One region of the Kitasatospora sp. NRRL B-11411 genome, then DNA from elsewhere that is predicted to be linked to it. Evidence: riboswitches for the same ligand, from Rfam matches in the RefSeq annotation. Region 1 holds a riboswitch; each other region holds the start of a gene.
The links. A riboswitch is a leader RNA that binds a small molecule or an ion and turns the genes downstream of it on or off. The one in region 1 is predicted to bind thiamine pyrophosphate.
Positions count from the first base shown of each region.

Region 2: another riboswitch for thiamine pyrophosphate. It lies ahead of thiC (phosphomethylpyrimidine synthase ThiC); the one in region 1 lies ahead of thiO (glycine oxidase ThiO).
Region 3: another riboswitch for thiamine pyrophosphate. It lies ahead of IH44_RS0101425 (cytosine permease); the one in region 1 lies ahead of thiO (glycine oxidase ThiO).

Region 1 covers NZ_JOGH01000041.1:86,193-91,268, reverse strand. The annotation lists gene IH44_RS0120110 (VanZ family protein) at 1-482, opposite strand, end outside; gene thiE (thiamine phosphate synthase) at 702-1,349, opposite strand; gene IH44_RS0120100 (Rv2175c family DNA-binding protein) at 1,346-1,711, opposite strand; gene IH44_RS0120095 (FAD-dependent oxidoreductase) at 1,728-2,924, opposite strand; TPP riboswitch at 3,063-3,175, shown strand; gene thiO (glycine oxidase ThiO) at 3,144-4,325, shown strand; gene thiS (sulfur carrier protein ThiS) at 4,322-4,531, shown strand; gene IH44_RS0120080 (thiazole synthase) at 4,535-5,076, shown strand, end outside.
Region 2 covers NZ_JOGH01000019.1:77,267-82,342, reverse strand. The annotation lists gene IH44_RS0112525 (glycosyltransferase family A protein) at 1-614, opposite strand, end outside; gene IH44_RS0112520 (3-oxoacyl-ACP synthase III family protein) at 611-1,618, opposite strand; gene IH44_RS0112515 (flotillin family protein) at 1,832-3,325, opposite strand; gene IH44_RS0112510 (hypothetical protein) at 3,511-3,711, opposite strand; TPP riboswitch at 3,835-3,968, shown strand; gene thiC (phosphomethylpyrimidine synthase ThiC) at 3,964-5,076, shown strand, end outside.
Region 3 covers NZ_JOGH01000002.1:36,163-41,238, reverse strand. The annotation lists gene IH44_RS0101430 (medium chain dehydrogenase/reductase family protein) at 1-1,007, shown strand, start outside; gene IH44_RS0101425 (cytosine permease) at 1,073-2,452, opposite strand; TPP riboswitch at 2,443-2,593, opposite strand; gene IH44_RS0101420 (S1C family serine protease) at 2,851-4,563, shown strand; tRNA gene IH44_RS0101415 (tRNA-Ser) at 4,627-4,712, shown strand; gene IH44_RS0101410 (YDG/SRA domain-containing protein) at 4,861-5,076, shown strand, end outside.

The sequences.
Region 1 (5,076 bases):
GCGAACCGCAGCGGCGCCAGGAACCCGAACGCCGCGAACACCAGCATGTTGCCGACGATCTGCGCCACCGCGGTCGCCGGCGGCCCGGCGCCGACGATCTCCGCGATGTCGTGCAGCGGCACCAGGTTCACCCGGCGGCGCGGACCGCCCGGGTCGACGCCCGGCAGCAGGATCATCCACACCCACGGCACCGTCCCGTAGACCATGCCGACCTCGGCCAGCGCCGAACGCCGCGCCCACCCCGCCGCCACTCCGGCCGCCCGGCGGCGACGGGCCAGCGCCCACACCGCCAGCACCGCCACCGGCAGCGCGGCCGCCGCCAGGAACACGATCCCGTTGACCGTCCCCACCCAGCCGTTCCACCCGGCGTGGTCACCGAGCGGCCGCTGGGCGAGGAACGCGACGGCGGCGGCGCCGAGCAGCGCCGGAACGAGGAGCGCCACCCGGCGGGCGCGACGGGCGGCGGACAGGGTCTGATCCATGCCTGCACGGAGTACCGCCCGGCCCCGCCCGGTTCCCGCCCGGGGCCGGATCTTCCCGTGTCGGATCTTCCCGTGGTCGGCCGGATCTTCCGCCGGTGGCCCTTCCGCTCCGCGGTTCCCGACCGGGGGCGGGGCTTTCCTCTTGGACCGGATCTTCCCCTGACTGCCCTTCCGCCTCGCGCAGTTCCCCGCGCCCCTGACGGGGCTCGGGACGCGGCGTCAGCGGAGGCGGGCCGCCAGGGCGGTTGCGGCGGCGCGGGGGTCTTCGGCGGCGGTGAGGGCGCGGACGACGACGATGCGGGTGGCGCCGGCGGCCAGGACCTGGTCGAGGTTGCCGGCGTCGATGCCGCCGATGGCGAACCAGGGGCGGTCGGGGCGGCGGGCGGCGGCGTGGCGGACCAGGTCGAGGCCGGGCGCGTGGCGGCCGGGCTTGGTGGGGGTGGGCCAGACCGGGCCGGTGCAGAAGTAGTCGACGCCGGGTTCGGTGAGCGCGGTGTCGACCTCGGTCTCGCTGTGGCAGGAGCGGCCGATCAGCACGTCCTCGCCGAGGATGCGGCGGGCGACGGCGACCGGCAGGTCGTCCTGGCCGAGGTGCAGCACGTCGGGGCGGGCGCCGTACGCGACGTCGGCGCGGTCGTTGACGGCGAGCAGCTTGCCGTGGCGCCGGGCGGCGTCGGCGAAGACCTCCAGGTGCTCCAGCTCCTGCTTGGCCTCCAGGCCCTTGTCGCGGAGCTGGACGATGTCGACGCCGCCGCTGAGCACCGCGTCCAGGAACTCGGGCAGGTCGCCCTGTTCGCGGCGGGCGTCGGTGCAGAGGTAGAGCCGGGCGTCGGCCAGGCGCTGCCGGGCGGTGGGTGCGGCGGTCACAGGGCCATGGCCTGGGCGCGGCGCTTGACCTCGGTGCCGCGGTTCTCGCGCAGGGCCTGGATCGGGCTGCCGGGCAGGGAGTCGTCCTCGGTGAACATCCACTCGAGGATCTCCTGGTCGGAGAAGCCGCAGTCGCGCAGCACGGTGAGGGTGCCGGCCAGGTGCTTGACCAGGCCGTCGTCCTCGATGAAGTCGGCGGGGACCTGCAGGGAGTTGTTGGGGCCGCGGCGGACGGCCAGCAGGGTGCGGTTCTTCACCATGGCGCGGACCTCGGTGATCACCACGCCCCACCGCTCCGAGATGTCGGGCAGGTACAGCCACGCGGGGACCAGGGCGTCAATCTTGGGATCAATCTCGCTCACTCCCCCAGCCTAGGCGCTACCGGGCCGCCGCCTTCAACTGGACGGCCGGGTCGGCGGCCCGGGCCGGGTCGAGCGCGCCGCCGCGTTCGATCAGGCGGCGGCCCTGGGCCAGGTCGCGCGGCCGGTCGACGGCGAGCAGCGCGACGAGTGCGCCCTCGCGCAGCCAGAGCACCGTCCAGTCGGGGTCGGACGGGGAGCCGCGCCACAGCAGGTGGTCGGCCCCGGCGTGCCGGCCGGCGTACTGGACCATGCGGCCGAACTGCTCGGACCAGAAGTAGGGGACGGGGTCGTAGGGGGCGTCCAGGGTGCCGAGCAGCGAGGCCGCGGCGGCGGCGCCGGAGTGCAGGGCGTGGTCCCAGTGCTGGACGGCGAGCCGGGTGCCGGAGCGGACGGAGGGGTAGGAGGCGCAGTCGCCGGCCGCGAGGACGCCGGGCAGGGCGGTGCGCAGCCGGTCGTCGACCGGGATCGTGCCGTCGGGGTCGGGGGCGAGCGGGCCGCCGCGCAGCCAGTCGGTGGCGGGGGCGGCGCCGATGCCGACCAGGACCTCGTCGGCGGGCAGGTGGGTGCCGTCGGCGAGCAGCACCCCGCCGTCGGCGGCTCCGGCGACGGCGGCGCCGCAGCGCAGGTCGACGCCGGCGTCGGCGTACCAGTCGGCCATCAGGGCGCCGAGTTCGGCGGGCAGGGCGCCGGCCAGCGGGGTGGCGGCGGCTTCGACGACGGTGACCTCGCAGCCGAGGTGGCGGGCGACGGTGGCGGTCTCGGCGCCGATCCAGCCGGCGCCGACCAGCACGATCCGGCGGCCGGGGGTGAGGGCGGCGCGCAGCGCGTGGGCGTCGTCGACGGTGCGCAGGGTCCGGGCGCCGGGCAGGCCGGGGAGGGTGCGGGGTGCGGCGCCGGTGGCGATCACCAGGGCGTCGTACGGGAGTTCGCCGCGGTCGGTGTGCAGGACGCCGTCGGCCAGGCCGGTGGCGCGGCGGCCGGTGAGCAGGTCGACGCCGAGGCCGTGCCAGTCGATCTCGAAGGCGGTGGCGTCGGTCTTGCCGAGCAGCACGTCCTTGGAGAGCGGGGGGCGGTCGTAGGGGAGGTGGAGTTCCGCGCCGACCAGGGCGAGCGGGCCGTTCCAGCCGCCCTGCCGCAGGTTGAGGGCGGTCTGGGCGCCCGCCATGCCCGCGCCGACCACGACGACCCGGTCCGTTGCCTTCAGCTCAGCCACCACGGCGTCCACCCCGAGTCCGGGCGGTGCCGACGAGGGAGCCGTGGCGGAGCCACGGCGACTGAGGAGAAGCCGTCCGGGCGACAGCCATCGGCCCGCGACGCCGCCCTCCATTTGGCGGTCGGTCTAAGGTGGGGGTACTTACCTCACGGGAGCCCGGTGCACCGGGCTGAGAGGCGGGCTGTGGCGGCCCGCGACCGTCCGAACCTGATCCGGGTCATGCCGGCGAAGGGAGAATCAGCGGCTGTGGCACCTTCCGACGCGCCTGACGTGCTGGTGGTCGGCGGCGGCATCATCGGTCTCGGCGTGGCCTGGCGCACCGCGCAGCGCGGCCTGTCCGTCGCGGTGGTCGACCCGCACCCGGGTGGCGGTGCGGCGCAGGTCGCCGCGGGCATGCTCGCCCCCGTCACCGAACTGCAGTACGGCGAGGAGCCGTTGCTGCGGCTGGGGATGGCGTCGAACGAGCGGTACGCCGCGTTCGCCGCCGAACTGACCGAACTGACCGGGCTGGACACCGGCTACCGGGCCACCGGCACGCTGGCGGTGGCGCTGGACTCCGACGACCGCGCGGAGCTGCGCGAACTGCACGCCTTCCACGGCCGGTTGGGCCTGGCCTCGGAGTGGCTGACCGGCCGCGAGTGCCGCCGGCTGGAGCCGATGCTGGCGCCGGGCGTGCGCGGCGGGCTGCACGTCGCCGACGACCACCAGGTGGACGGGCGCCGGCTGGCCGCCGCGCTGGTCGCCGCCTGCGCGCTGGCGGGCGTGGCCTTCCACCGGGCGGAGGCCGCCGAGCTGCTGGTGGCGGACGGCCGGGCCGTCGGCGTGCGGCTGTCGACCGGCGAGCGGCTGGCGGCGGGGCGCACGGTGCTGGCCGCCGGTTCGCGCAGCCACCTGCTGCCGGGCCTGCCGGACGGGGTGCTGCCGGCGATCCGCCCGGTCAAGGGGCAGGTGCTGCGGCTGCGGATGCCCACCGCGCACGGGCCGTTCCTGTCCCGGAACGTGCGGGCGGTGGTGCGCGGGCAGCACCTGTACCTGGTGCCGCGGGCCGACGGCGAGCTGGTGGTCGGCGCGACCACCGAGGAGCTGGGCCACGACACCACCGTCACCGCGGGCGGCGTCTACGAGCTGCTCCGGGACGCGCACGAACTGGTGCCCGGCATCACCGAGTTGCCGTTGGTGGAGACCTGCGCGGGCCTGCGTCCGGGCTCCCCCGACAACGCTCCGGTGCTGGGCCCGACCGCGCTGGCCGGGCTGGCCGCCGCCACCGGGCACTACCGCAACGGCGTGCTGCTCACCCCGGTCACCGCCGACCTGCTCGCCGACTACCTGGCCACCGGCGAACTGCCCGCCCTGGCAGCCGACTTCACCCCTGACCGCTTCGCCCCGAAGGTCCCCGCATGAACACCGTCGCCCTGACCGTCAACGGCGAGCCGCGCACCCTGCCCGCCACCACCACGCTGGACGTGGTGGTCGCCGAGGTGTCGGCCGCCAACACCGGCGTCGCCGCCGCCGTCAACGAGGCCGTGGTGCCCCGCAGTTCGTGGCCCGCCACCACCCTCGGCGAGGGCGACCGGGTCGAGATCCTCACCGCCGTCCAGGGAGGCTGAACCATGGCGGACGACGCACTCGTCATCGGCGGGACCACCTTCGACTCCCGCCTGATCATGGGCACCGGCGGCGCCCCCAGCCTGGAGGTGCTGGAGCAGGCGCTGCGGGTCTCCGGCACCGAGCTGACCACGGTGGCGATGCGCCGGGTCGACACCGCCACCCAGGGCTCGGTCCTGGAGGTGCTGGCCCGCAACGGCATCCGGGTGCTGCCCAACACCGCGGGCTGCTACACCGCGGGCGAGGCGGTGCTGACCGCCCGGCTGGCCCGCGAGGCGCTCGGCACCGACTGGGTGAAGCTGGAGGTGATCGCCGACGAGCGGACCCTGCTGCCCGACCCGATCGAACTGCTGGACGCCGCCGAGACGCTGGTCGACGACGGCTTCACCGTGCTGCCGTACACCAACGACGACCCGGTGCTGGCCCGCAAGCTGGAGGACGTCGGCTGCGCGGCGATCATGCCGCTGGGCTCGCCGATCGGCTCCGGCCTGGGCATCCGCAACCCGCACAACTTCCAGCTGATCGTCGAGGCGGCGAACGTCCCGGT
Region 2 (5,076 bases), on a different contig from region 1:
GCGGTGGTGTGGCGGCGGATCCGGTTGATGAAGGCGCGGTCGGTGGGGGAGGGGCGGCGGGGCATGCCGTCGGTGGCGAGGTAGAGGTCGGCGGTGATGGCCATGTTGTTGCCGGCGTGCATGCGGTAGGGGGTGAGGTAGCCGTGGCGGCGGCGGTGGGCGGGGCGGATCCGGCCGAAGAGGGCGCCGAGGGCGACCAGGGCGCGGAAGGCGGCGCGGCCGAGCGGGCCGTGCTCGTCGCGGCGGGCGGTGACGCGGCCGCAGACCAGGCCGCCGGAGGCCCGCAGGGCGGTGCGGGCGGCGCCGGCCCAGCCGGGTTCGGGGAGGCAGTCGGCGTCGGTGCGGGCGAGCAGGGTGGCGCCGTAGTCGATGGCGTAGCGGAAGCCGGTGTCGACGGCGCAGCCGACGCCCTTCTCGGGTTCGACCAGCAGGTGGACCGGGAAGGGGGCGGTGCGGGCGAAGGCGAGCACCTGGTCGGGGGTGGTGTCGGTGGAGCCGTTGTCGACGACCAGCAGGGTGAAGTCGCGGTCGTGCTGGGCGGCGAGGGCGCGCAGGGTGGCGTCGATCCGGGCGGCCTCCTGGTAGGCGGGGACGATCACCCACAGCTCGGTCACGACTTCTCCCAGACCATCGTCATCAGACTGACGCCGCCACCGAGGCCGACCATCAGGACGCGGTCGCCGGTCTCCAACTCCGGCATGACGCGGTCGAGTTGGACGCCGATGGTGGCGGAGGCCAGGTTGCCGAGTTCGGGGACGGTGACGACCAGCTTGCCGGCGGGGACGCCGGTGAGCTCCACGAAGCGCTCCAGGTAGGGCAGGGTGACCTGGTGGACCAGGACCCGGGCGTAGGCGTCCCAGCCGAGGCCGGTGCGGGCGGCGACCCGGGTGAGGATGTCGGCGCCGATCTGCTCGAAGACGCCGCGCAGCTCCTTGCCGCCGCCGCGGAAGTAGCTCCACTCGTCGCCGCGCGGGTGGCGGGAGCCGCCGCCGGGGATGCCGCCGACCTCCCAGTGCTCGGAGGCGGTCTGGGTCTCGACGTCGAGGATGCCGCCGCGGTCGACCCGTTCGACCAGGACGGCGGCGGCGCCGTCGCCGAAGGTGTAGCCGGCGAAGCCCGCGCGGAACTCGGCGAGCCCGGACGGGTCGCGGCGCATGGCCCGGCTGGGGGTCTCGCCGGTGACCACCAGGGCGCGGGTGGCGCGGCCGGCCAGGATCATCGCGCGGGCGGTGTCGATGCCGTTGAGGAAGCTGTTGCAGGCGTTGGACACGTCCAACGCGTGGGCGCGGGAGCCGAGTTCGGACTGGACGAGGTGGGCGGTGGCGGGTTCGCAGACGTCCCGGGAGGCGGAGGCGAACAGCAGCAGGTCGAGGTCGGCGGGTTCCAGTCCGCGGGCGGCCAGGGCCCGGCGGGCGGCGCCGAGGGCGAGCGTGGAGGGGTGCTCGTCGGGTCCGGCGAAGCGGCGGGTGCGGATGCCGGTGGCCTTCTCGAACATGCCGTCGGGCAGCGGCAGGCGGGCGCCGGCCGCCACCTCGTCCTGCAACTGCCGTGAGGTGACGGTCCGTTGCGGGAGGTGGGAGCCGACGGCGGTGATTCCGACGCGGGGCAGCAGGTCCATGCTCCGATGCTGGCGCGGGGGCGGTGGAGGGGGCGTGAGTACGGGTACTCAGCTGCTGCCCGGGATTGCGGAGACGATGCGTCGGTACGCGGGAGCGCCGGGCGGGGGCGCCGGGCGGGAGCGCCGGGCGGGGGTGCCGGGCGGGAACGGCGCGGCCCGTACGGCGGTGGTGCTGCCGTACGGGCCGGGTGCTGCCGGTGTCCCGGCGGTGCGTCAGTTGCCGCTGTCGGCCTGCACCGGGATGACCTGGGTGGCCGGGGCGGCCGGGGCGGGCTCCGCCGGGGCCTCGGCGGGGGCGCCGGTGTTCATCGAGGTGAGCAGCTGGCGGGCCAGGCCGAGGCCGGTGCCGCCCATGGTGAGCGCCTTGGCGAACATCTCGGACATGCCCTCGGCGCCGTTCAGCAGCACCATGTGCTCGACGTTGCCGAAGGCGTCCGCGCCGGCCCGGACGATGGCGGGCCAGTTCTCGGCCAACTGCTGGGCGACGACGGCTTCCTGGTTCTCGGCGAGGGCCGCGGCGCGGGCCTTGATGCCCTCGGCCTCGGCCAGGCCCTGGGCCCGGGTGGCCTCGGCCTCGGCGAGGCCCTTGGCGCGGGCGGCCTCCGCCTCGGCCAGGCCCTTGGCGGCCTCGGCGGCGGCCTGGGCCTCACCGGTGGCGCGGGTGGCCTCGGCGGCGGCCAGGCCGCGGGCCTTGGTGGCCTCGGCCTCGGCGGCCGCGGCGACCTTGACCCGGTTGGCCTCGGCGGCGGTCTTCAGCTCGGTCTCCCGGGAGAGCGCCTCGGCGGCGGAGATCCGGGCGTCGCGGTCGGCCTCGGCCTTGGTGCGGGTCTCGTACGCGCGGGCGTCGGCGGGCTTGCGGACGTCGGCCTGGAGCTGTTGCTCCTTGCGGTGCGCCTCCAGCTCGGCGACCTTGGTCTCCTGGACCACGACCTCCTGCCGGGCGGCGGCCTGGGCGAGCGGTCCGGCCTGCAGCGCGCGGGCCGCGGCGGTGTCCATCTCGGCCTGGTAACCGGCCTGCTGGATACCGGAGTTGCGCGTTGCCTCGGCCTTGCGGGCGAACGCCTCCTGCTCGGCCTCGGTGGCCCGGCGGTCGGCCTCGGCGGCCGCGATCCGGGCGTCGCGCTGGACGGCGGCGGCGTGCGGGGCGGCCAGGTTGGTGATGTAGCCGGTCGGGTCCAGGATCTCCTGGATCTGCAGCGAGTCGATGATCAGGCCGAGCTTCTCCATCTCGATCCCCGAGGCGGAGCGGGTCTCCCCGGTGAGCCGCTCGCGGTCGCGGATCATGTCCTCGACGGTCAGCCCGCCGACGATGGAGCGCAGGTGGCCGGCGAACACGTTGTGCACCCGCTGGCCCATCATCTTCTGCTGGTCCAGGAAGCGGCGGGCGGCGTTGGCGATGGACGACGGGTCGTCGCCGACCTTGAAGATGACCACGCCCTTGACGTGGACCGGAATGCCCTGCGAGGTCACGCACTCGACGTCCAGCGCGGCCTCGTTGAGGTCCAGCGACAGCCGGCGCACCGCCTGGACACCGGGCACCACGAAGGTCCCCCGTCCGGTGACCACGCGGAAGCCGAGGCCCTCGCCGTGCTTGGAACCCGAGATGACCAGCGCCTCGTTCGGTTCCGCCACCCGCCACATCAACTTGAACAGCAGGATCAGCAGAACGATGCCGGCGACGACTCCCCCGGCGATGCCGATGAGCATCGGGAACTCCCCCTTCGTGGCACACCGGTCCGTGGCTGCGCAGGGTGGTGCAGTTGTGGGCGCGGAATCCGGTGGCAGCGGCATTCTCCGCCGCCCGGCGGCGGGGTGGAAGGCCCCGCACCCGTGGGAACTGTCACTGTCTCGAAACGATTGCAAAGGGTTTGCAAAGCCCTGCTGAGGTGTAGTCAGAAGGGCTCGACGTACACCGTGCGCGGTGGCTGGTAATCGACCACCACCACCATGCTGCCCGGCTCCAGCGGATCACCCGGGACGGCCCGGTACGCCAGGAACGCCTCGCTGCCCAGGCGTTCGGGAACGCTCACCATCACCTCGCCGACCAGGCCCGCGCCGATCCGCCCCGTCACCCGCCCCACCAGTCCGATCACCCCGGCGATTCTTCCACCCCGCACGCCGCCCGCACAGGCCGGGCGCACGCCCCGCACCGGGGGTGCGCCCTGGACCGTCCGCGCCCGGTGCCCTACGGTGAGCAGCGGACGCAGGCGCAAACGCCTGCGCGGAACGGGAGCTCGGAGCACCGGGCTGAGAGGGCGCTGACGGTACGCGGGCCCGCGTACCACCTGCTGCGCCGACCGCAGGAACCTGACCGGGTAATGCCGGCGTAGGGAGTTGAAGGTCGCATGACCACGTTCGCCGAAGACACGTCTGCCCAGCAGCCGACCGCCACCGGGTACCCGACCCCGGCCTGGCGCAAGGCCCACCGCCAGGGCAGCCGCCCCGACCTGCGGGTCCCCTACCGCGAGGTCCACCTCACCGACGGGAAGACCGTCCCGCTGTACGACACCTCCGGCCCGTACACCGATCCCGCCCAGCCCACCGACGTCCGGCGCGGCCTGGCCCCGCTGCGCGACCCCTGGATCCGCCAGCGCGGCGACGTCGAGGAGTACGAGGGCCGCGCGGCCCGGCCCGAGGACGACGGCATCCGGCACACCGCCCCGCGCGGCGGCGACCTGCGCACCCTGGACGCCGTCTTCCCCGGCCGCCCGCGCCGCCCGCTGCGCGCCCGCGACGGCGTCGCCGTCACCCAACTCGCGTACGCCAAGCGCGGGTTGATCACACCCGAGATGGAGTTCGTCGCGCTCCGGGAGGGCCTGGAACCGGAGTTCGTCCGCGAGCAGGTGGCCCGCGGACGGGCCGTCATCCCGGTCAACGTGAACCACCCCGAGAGCGAACCGTCCATCATCGGCACCGACTTCCTGGTGAAGATCAACGCCAACATCGGCAACTCCGCCGTCACCTCCTCGATCGAGGAGGAGGTGGAGAAGATGACCTGGGCCACCCGCTGGGGCGCCGACACCGTCATGGACCTCTCCACCGGCCGCAACATCCACACCACCCGCGAGTGGATCCTGCGCAACTCCCCCGTCCCGATCGGCACCGTCCCGCTCTACCAGGCGCTGGAGAAGGTCGACGGCCGGGCCGAGGAACTCAGCTGGGAGGTCTACCGCGACACCGTGCTCGAACAGTGCGAGCAGGGCGTCGACTACATGACCGTGCACGCCGGCGTCCTGCTGCGGTACGTCCCGCTGACCGCCCGCCGCAAGACCGGCATCGTCTCGCGCGGCGGCTCGATCATGGCCGCCTGGTGCCTGGCGCACCACCAGGAGAACTTCCTCTACACGCACTTCGAGGAACTCTGCGACCTGCTGCGCGCCTACGACGTCACCTTCTCGCTCGGCGACGGCCTGCGCCCCGGCTCGATCGCCGACGCCAACGACGAGGCCCAGTTCGCC
Region 3 (5,076 bases), on a different contig from region 1:
TCGTCCTGCCCGGCATCGTCGAGCCGGAGGGCCTGCGGATCCGCCGATCGCCGCTGCCGCAGCCCGGTCCCGGGCAGGTGCTGGTCGCGGTCGAGGCCACCGGCGTGTCCTTCGCCGAGCAGCAGATGCGCCGCGGCCGCTACTACGACCAGCCGCCGTTCCCGTTCGTCCCGGGCTACGACCTGGTCGGCACGGTGACGGCCACCGGGCCCGGCACCGACCCGGCGCTGGCGGGCCGCCGGGTCGCCGCGCTGGTGAAGACCGGCGGCTGGGCCAGCCACGTCCTGCTCGACCCCGCCGACACCGTCGACGTCCCGGACGGCCTGGAGCCCGCGGCGGCCGAGACCGCGGTCGTCAACGGCATCACCGCCCGGCAGCTGCTGCACCGGCACGCCGAGGTCCGCCCCGGGCAGACCGTCCTGGTGCACGGCGCGGGCGGCGGCGTCGGCCTGCTGCTCGCCCAACTCGCCCTGGCCGCCGGGGCGCAGGTGATCGGCACCGCCTCCGCCCGCCACCACGACGCGCTGCGCGCCCTCGGCGTCACCCCCGTCGACTACCGCACCGGCGACGTCCCGGCCCAGGTCCGCCGGCTCGCCCCCGGCGGCGTCGACGCCGTCTTCGACCACGTCGGCGGCCGCAGCGTCCTGGACTCCTGGCGCCTGCTCGCCCCCGGCGGCACCCTGGTCGCCTACGGCAGCGCCGCCACCCGCGACGACACCGGCTCCAAGCAGTGGCCGGTGCTCAAGGTGCTCGCCCGCACCTGGTGGTGGAACGCCCTGCCGAACGGCCGCCGCGCGCACTTCTACAACATCTGGGCCGGCCGGACCCTGCGCCCCGCCCGCTTCCGGGCCCGGCTGCGCGCCGACCTGACCGCCGTCCTGGACGCCCTGCGGCGCGGCGAGCTCACCGCGCCGATCGCCGCCCGCCTCCCGCTCACCGAGGCCGCCGAGGCGCTGCGCCTGGCCGAGTCCGGCACCGTCACCGGCAAGGTGGTGCTGGTCCCCTGAACAGGAGCGAGCGGGAGCGAACGGGAGCGAGCGGGCGTGAACGGGAGGCCGGCGCCGGACGCGGGTCAGCCCTGCTGCGGGCCCGCCGCCGTCTTCGGGCGCTCCAGCGCGGTCACCGCGAGGGTGACCAGCGCCGCGACCAGGAAGGAGAACAGCGAGGCCGAGGACCACGCCGCCGGGGTGAAGTGCACCAGCTGCTGGAGGTCCTCCCAACGGCCGGTCCACCAGCCGCCGATCTTCGACGGGGCCAGGAACTGGTACACCGCGAAGCCCACCGCCCACGGCAGCAGCATCACCCAGCGCGCCGGGGCGTCCTGCGCCAGGTTCCAGCCGCGCCGGCCCGCACCGAGGAAGTAGTCCACCGCGAGCACCGCGAACAGCGGCACGAACACCGAGCCGATCAGGCCGAGGAACCCGTAGTACGAGTCGGTGAACTCCTTGATCCGCAGCGCCAGCACCGTCACCAGCACGCCGATCCCGCCGGTCAGCACCCGGCGGTCCACCCGCGGCCACAGGTTGTGGATCGACATCGCCGTCGAGTACACGTTCGCGAACGACTGGTCGGTCTCCCGCAGCACCAGCACCAGCAGAAACGCCCAGCCCGCGGCCACGCCGGTGAACGACTCGAAGATCCGGTTCGCGTCGCCGCCCGACTGCAGCAGCGCCACCACGCCCAGCACGTAGCACCACACCTGGGCCACCGTGTAGCCGGAGAACGTCCCCCAGAACGCCTTCGCCGAACTGCGCGCGTGCCGGGTGTAGTCGGCGGCCAGCGGCACGAAGGAGATCGACACCGCGATCACCGCGTCCGTGGCGCCCAGGAAGCCGTCCCAGTTGCCCGCGCCCGGGTCGGGGAAGCCCACCCGGGCGAACTGCACCGTGAAGTAGACCATCGCCACGCCGACCGCCACCGCCACGTACTTGCGCAGCACCGCGATCGCGCCCAGCGGCCAGATCGTCAGCACCGTGGTCAGCACGCCCGCCAGCAGCACGAACAGCCACCGCCAGCCCGCGGTGCCCGACACGGTCTGCGCGCCCCAGGCGATCACCGTCAGCTCGTACACGCCCCAGCCGACGCACTGCACGATGTTCAGCACCGTCGGCACGTACGACAGCCGGGTGCCGAACAGGCCGCGCAGCACCGCCATCGCCGGTGCGCCGGTCCGGGCGCCCACCAGGGCGGCCACCGCCAGCATCGCGGTGCCGATCGCGGTGCCCGCGACGATCGCCGTCACCGCGGCGGTGAAGCCCAGTTCGTGGCCCTGCTCGCCGAGCACCGTCGCGGCGCTGGTGAAGCCGATCAGGCTGACCCCGAGGTTGGCCCACAGCGCGAACAGCGCCCGGAAGTCCAGGGTGCGCGGCGGCGCGGTGTCGAGGGTCAGCGGGGCCTCGGACCGCACCTCGGCGGCACGGTCGGACAACTGGGCAGACGGAACAGCCGTCATGGCCGATACTCCCTACGCCGGCATTACCCGGACAGGTTCCGGCGGTCAGCGCCCCCTCGCCCGTGGTGGCGTCACCGCCATGCCCACGGTCGAACCGGCGCACTCTCAGCCTGGCTGGTCCAAGCTCCCGCGACGTTCTTCGGTTTACAGGAGCGACAGGCTAGCCTCCGGACGGAGGAACGCCAAGGCCGGGGGGAGGGGCGTCCGCATCGCGGGACCGCGCCGCGGGGACCATCGATGTGCATGTCAGGGCGGGCTAAGGCTTCTCATCATTTCTTCAGGGGCCCGCTTACGGTGTCCGAATCCGGTATAGGAAAAACTGTGCACCGAGGTTGCGAGCCGTGCCCCCAGCGCCGCGGTTCGCCACCGAAGGTTCTGTTCAGCGATGGAGGTCGTCCGTGAGCACCGAGCACGCGAGTGGTACCACCCCGCCGGAGACGGCCGCCGCGCCCGCCGGCACCGAGGCGGTGGCCGCCGGCTCCGGTACGCCCGCCCCCGCCCCTGCCTACCTGGACGCCCCGCCGCCGGTGCTGCCCCCGGCCCCGGCCCCGGCCGCCGCCCCGGCTCCGGCTCCCACGCCGGTCGAGCAGACCATCCAGCTCGGCAAGGTGCCCGACCTGCCCCCGGCCCCGGCCGCCCCGCTCGCCCCCGCCGTTCCGGTGGACGCGCCGCCGCCGTTCCAGAACCCGTACGGCTCGGTCGGCGAACCGTCCGGCCCGTTCGCCGAACCGTCCGGCCCGTTCGCCCGCCCGGACGAGGCGCAGACCGCGGTCAACCCGGCCGTCGCCCCCGCGCCGCTGCTCCAGCAGGCCCCGGGCGCGCCCGGCGGCCCGGCCGGCCCCCAGCAGCCGCAGCACCCGTTCGGGGCCGGCCACCCGGTCGGCGGCTGGGGCCACCCGTCCGGCGGCGACACCGCCGGCGGCGCGGGCGGGCCCGGTGCGCCGTGGGGCGCGCCGCAGCCCGGCGACGGCGGCTCCGGCAAGCGCAAGCGCGGCTCGCTGGTCGCCCTGGTCGCGGCCGTCGCCCTGGTGGCGGGCCTGGCCGGCGGCGCGATCGGCGCCTCCGTCACCAACAACGACAAGAACGGCGGCGGCAGCAGCGCCAGCCGCAACAGCACCACCGTGGCGGTCGGCAACACCCACCAGAACCTGGACCGGGCCCCCGAGTCCGTCGCCGGGATCGCCGCGAAGGCGCTGCCGTCCACCGTCACCATCAAGGCCGAGGGCTCCAGCGAGTCCGGCACCGGCACCGGTTTCGTCTTCGACACCGAGGGCCACATCCTGACCAACAACCACGTGGTCGCCCCCGCCGCCAACGGCGGCAAGCTCACCGTCAAGTTCTCCGACGGCTCCTCGTACAGCGCCTCGGTGGTCGGCCAGGCCAAGGGCTACGACGTCGCGGTCGTCCGGCTGGACAACCCGCCCACCGACAAGCTCGTCCCGCTGCCGCTGGCCGACTCCGACAAGGTCGCCATCGGCGACGCGACCATCGCCATCGGCGCCCCCTACGGCCTCGAAGGCACCGTCACCACCGGCATCGTCTCGGCCAAGGACCGCCCGGTCGCCTCCGGCGACGAGAACAACTCCCAGACGTCCTACATGAACGCCCTGCAGACCGACGCCTCGATCAACCCCGGCAACTCCGGCGGCCCGCTGCTCGACGCCTCCGGCTCGGTGATCGGCATCAACTCGGCGATCCAGTCCAACACCAGCGGCAGCGGCCGGGCCGGCTCCATCGGCCTCGGCTTCGCCATCCCGATCAACCAGGCCAAGTGGGTCGCCCAGACCCTGATCAAGGACGGCACCCCCGTCTACGCGATCCTCGGCGTCCTGCGCGACGACAAGTACACCGGCGACGGCGCCCAGATCGCCACCAGCGGCTCCCAGGGCGGCCAGCAGGCCGTCACCCCCGGCGGCCCCGCCGACCAGGCCGGCCTCAAGCCGGGCGACGTCATCACCAAGCTCGGCGGCATCGCCATCGACAGCGGCCCGACCCTGGTCAGCGAGATCTGGACGCACAAGCCCGGCGAGAAGGTCGAGGTCGAGTACAAGCGCGACGGCAAGGCCGCCAAGACCACCGTCACCCTCGGCGAACGCAAGGGCGACAACTGACCCCTCCCCTCCGAAACGGTGTGCACCCAAGCGGCCCCGACCCGTTAGGCTGGCCTCCGCCGAGGAGGGTTGCCCGAGCGGCCTAAGGGACCAGTCTTGAAAACTGTCGTGGCTTCGCGCCACCGTGGGTTCAAATCCCACACCCTCCGCCGCGAGAACGGCCCCCGACCAGCAGTGATGCGGACGGGGGCCGTTGCCGTTGCGGTGGTGCAGCGGGTGGGTGGGTGGGTGCCGGCGGGCACTGGCTGGTGCTCGGCCCATTGGTGCTTCTTGAAACCTTCGTGACCGTACGACAGCATGGTGCGCGTGATCGGTGAGGTTCCGGGGGTCGAGGTCGGCCAGGAGTTCAGGACGCGTCGTGATGCGCACGGCGCAGGTGTGCACCGTCCGTTGCAGGCGGGGATCTGCGGGACCAAGCGTGGTGGTGCCGAGTCGATCGTGGTCTCCGGCGGTTACAAGGACGACCAGGACCACGGCGATGTCATCGTCTACACGGGGCACGGCGGGCAGGAC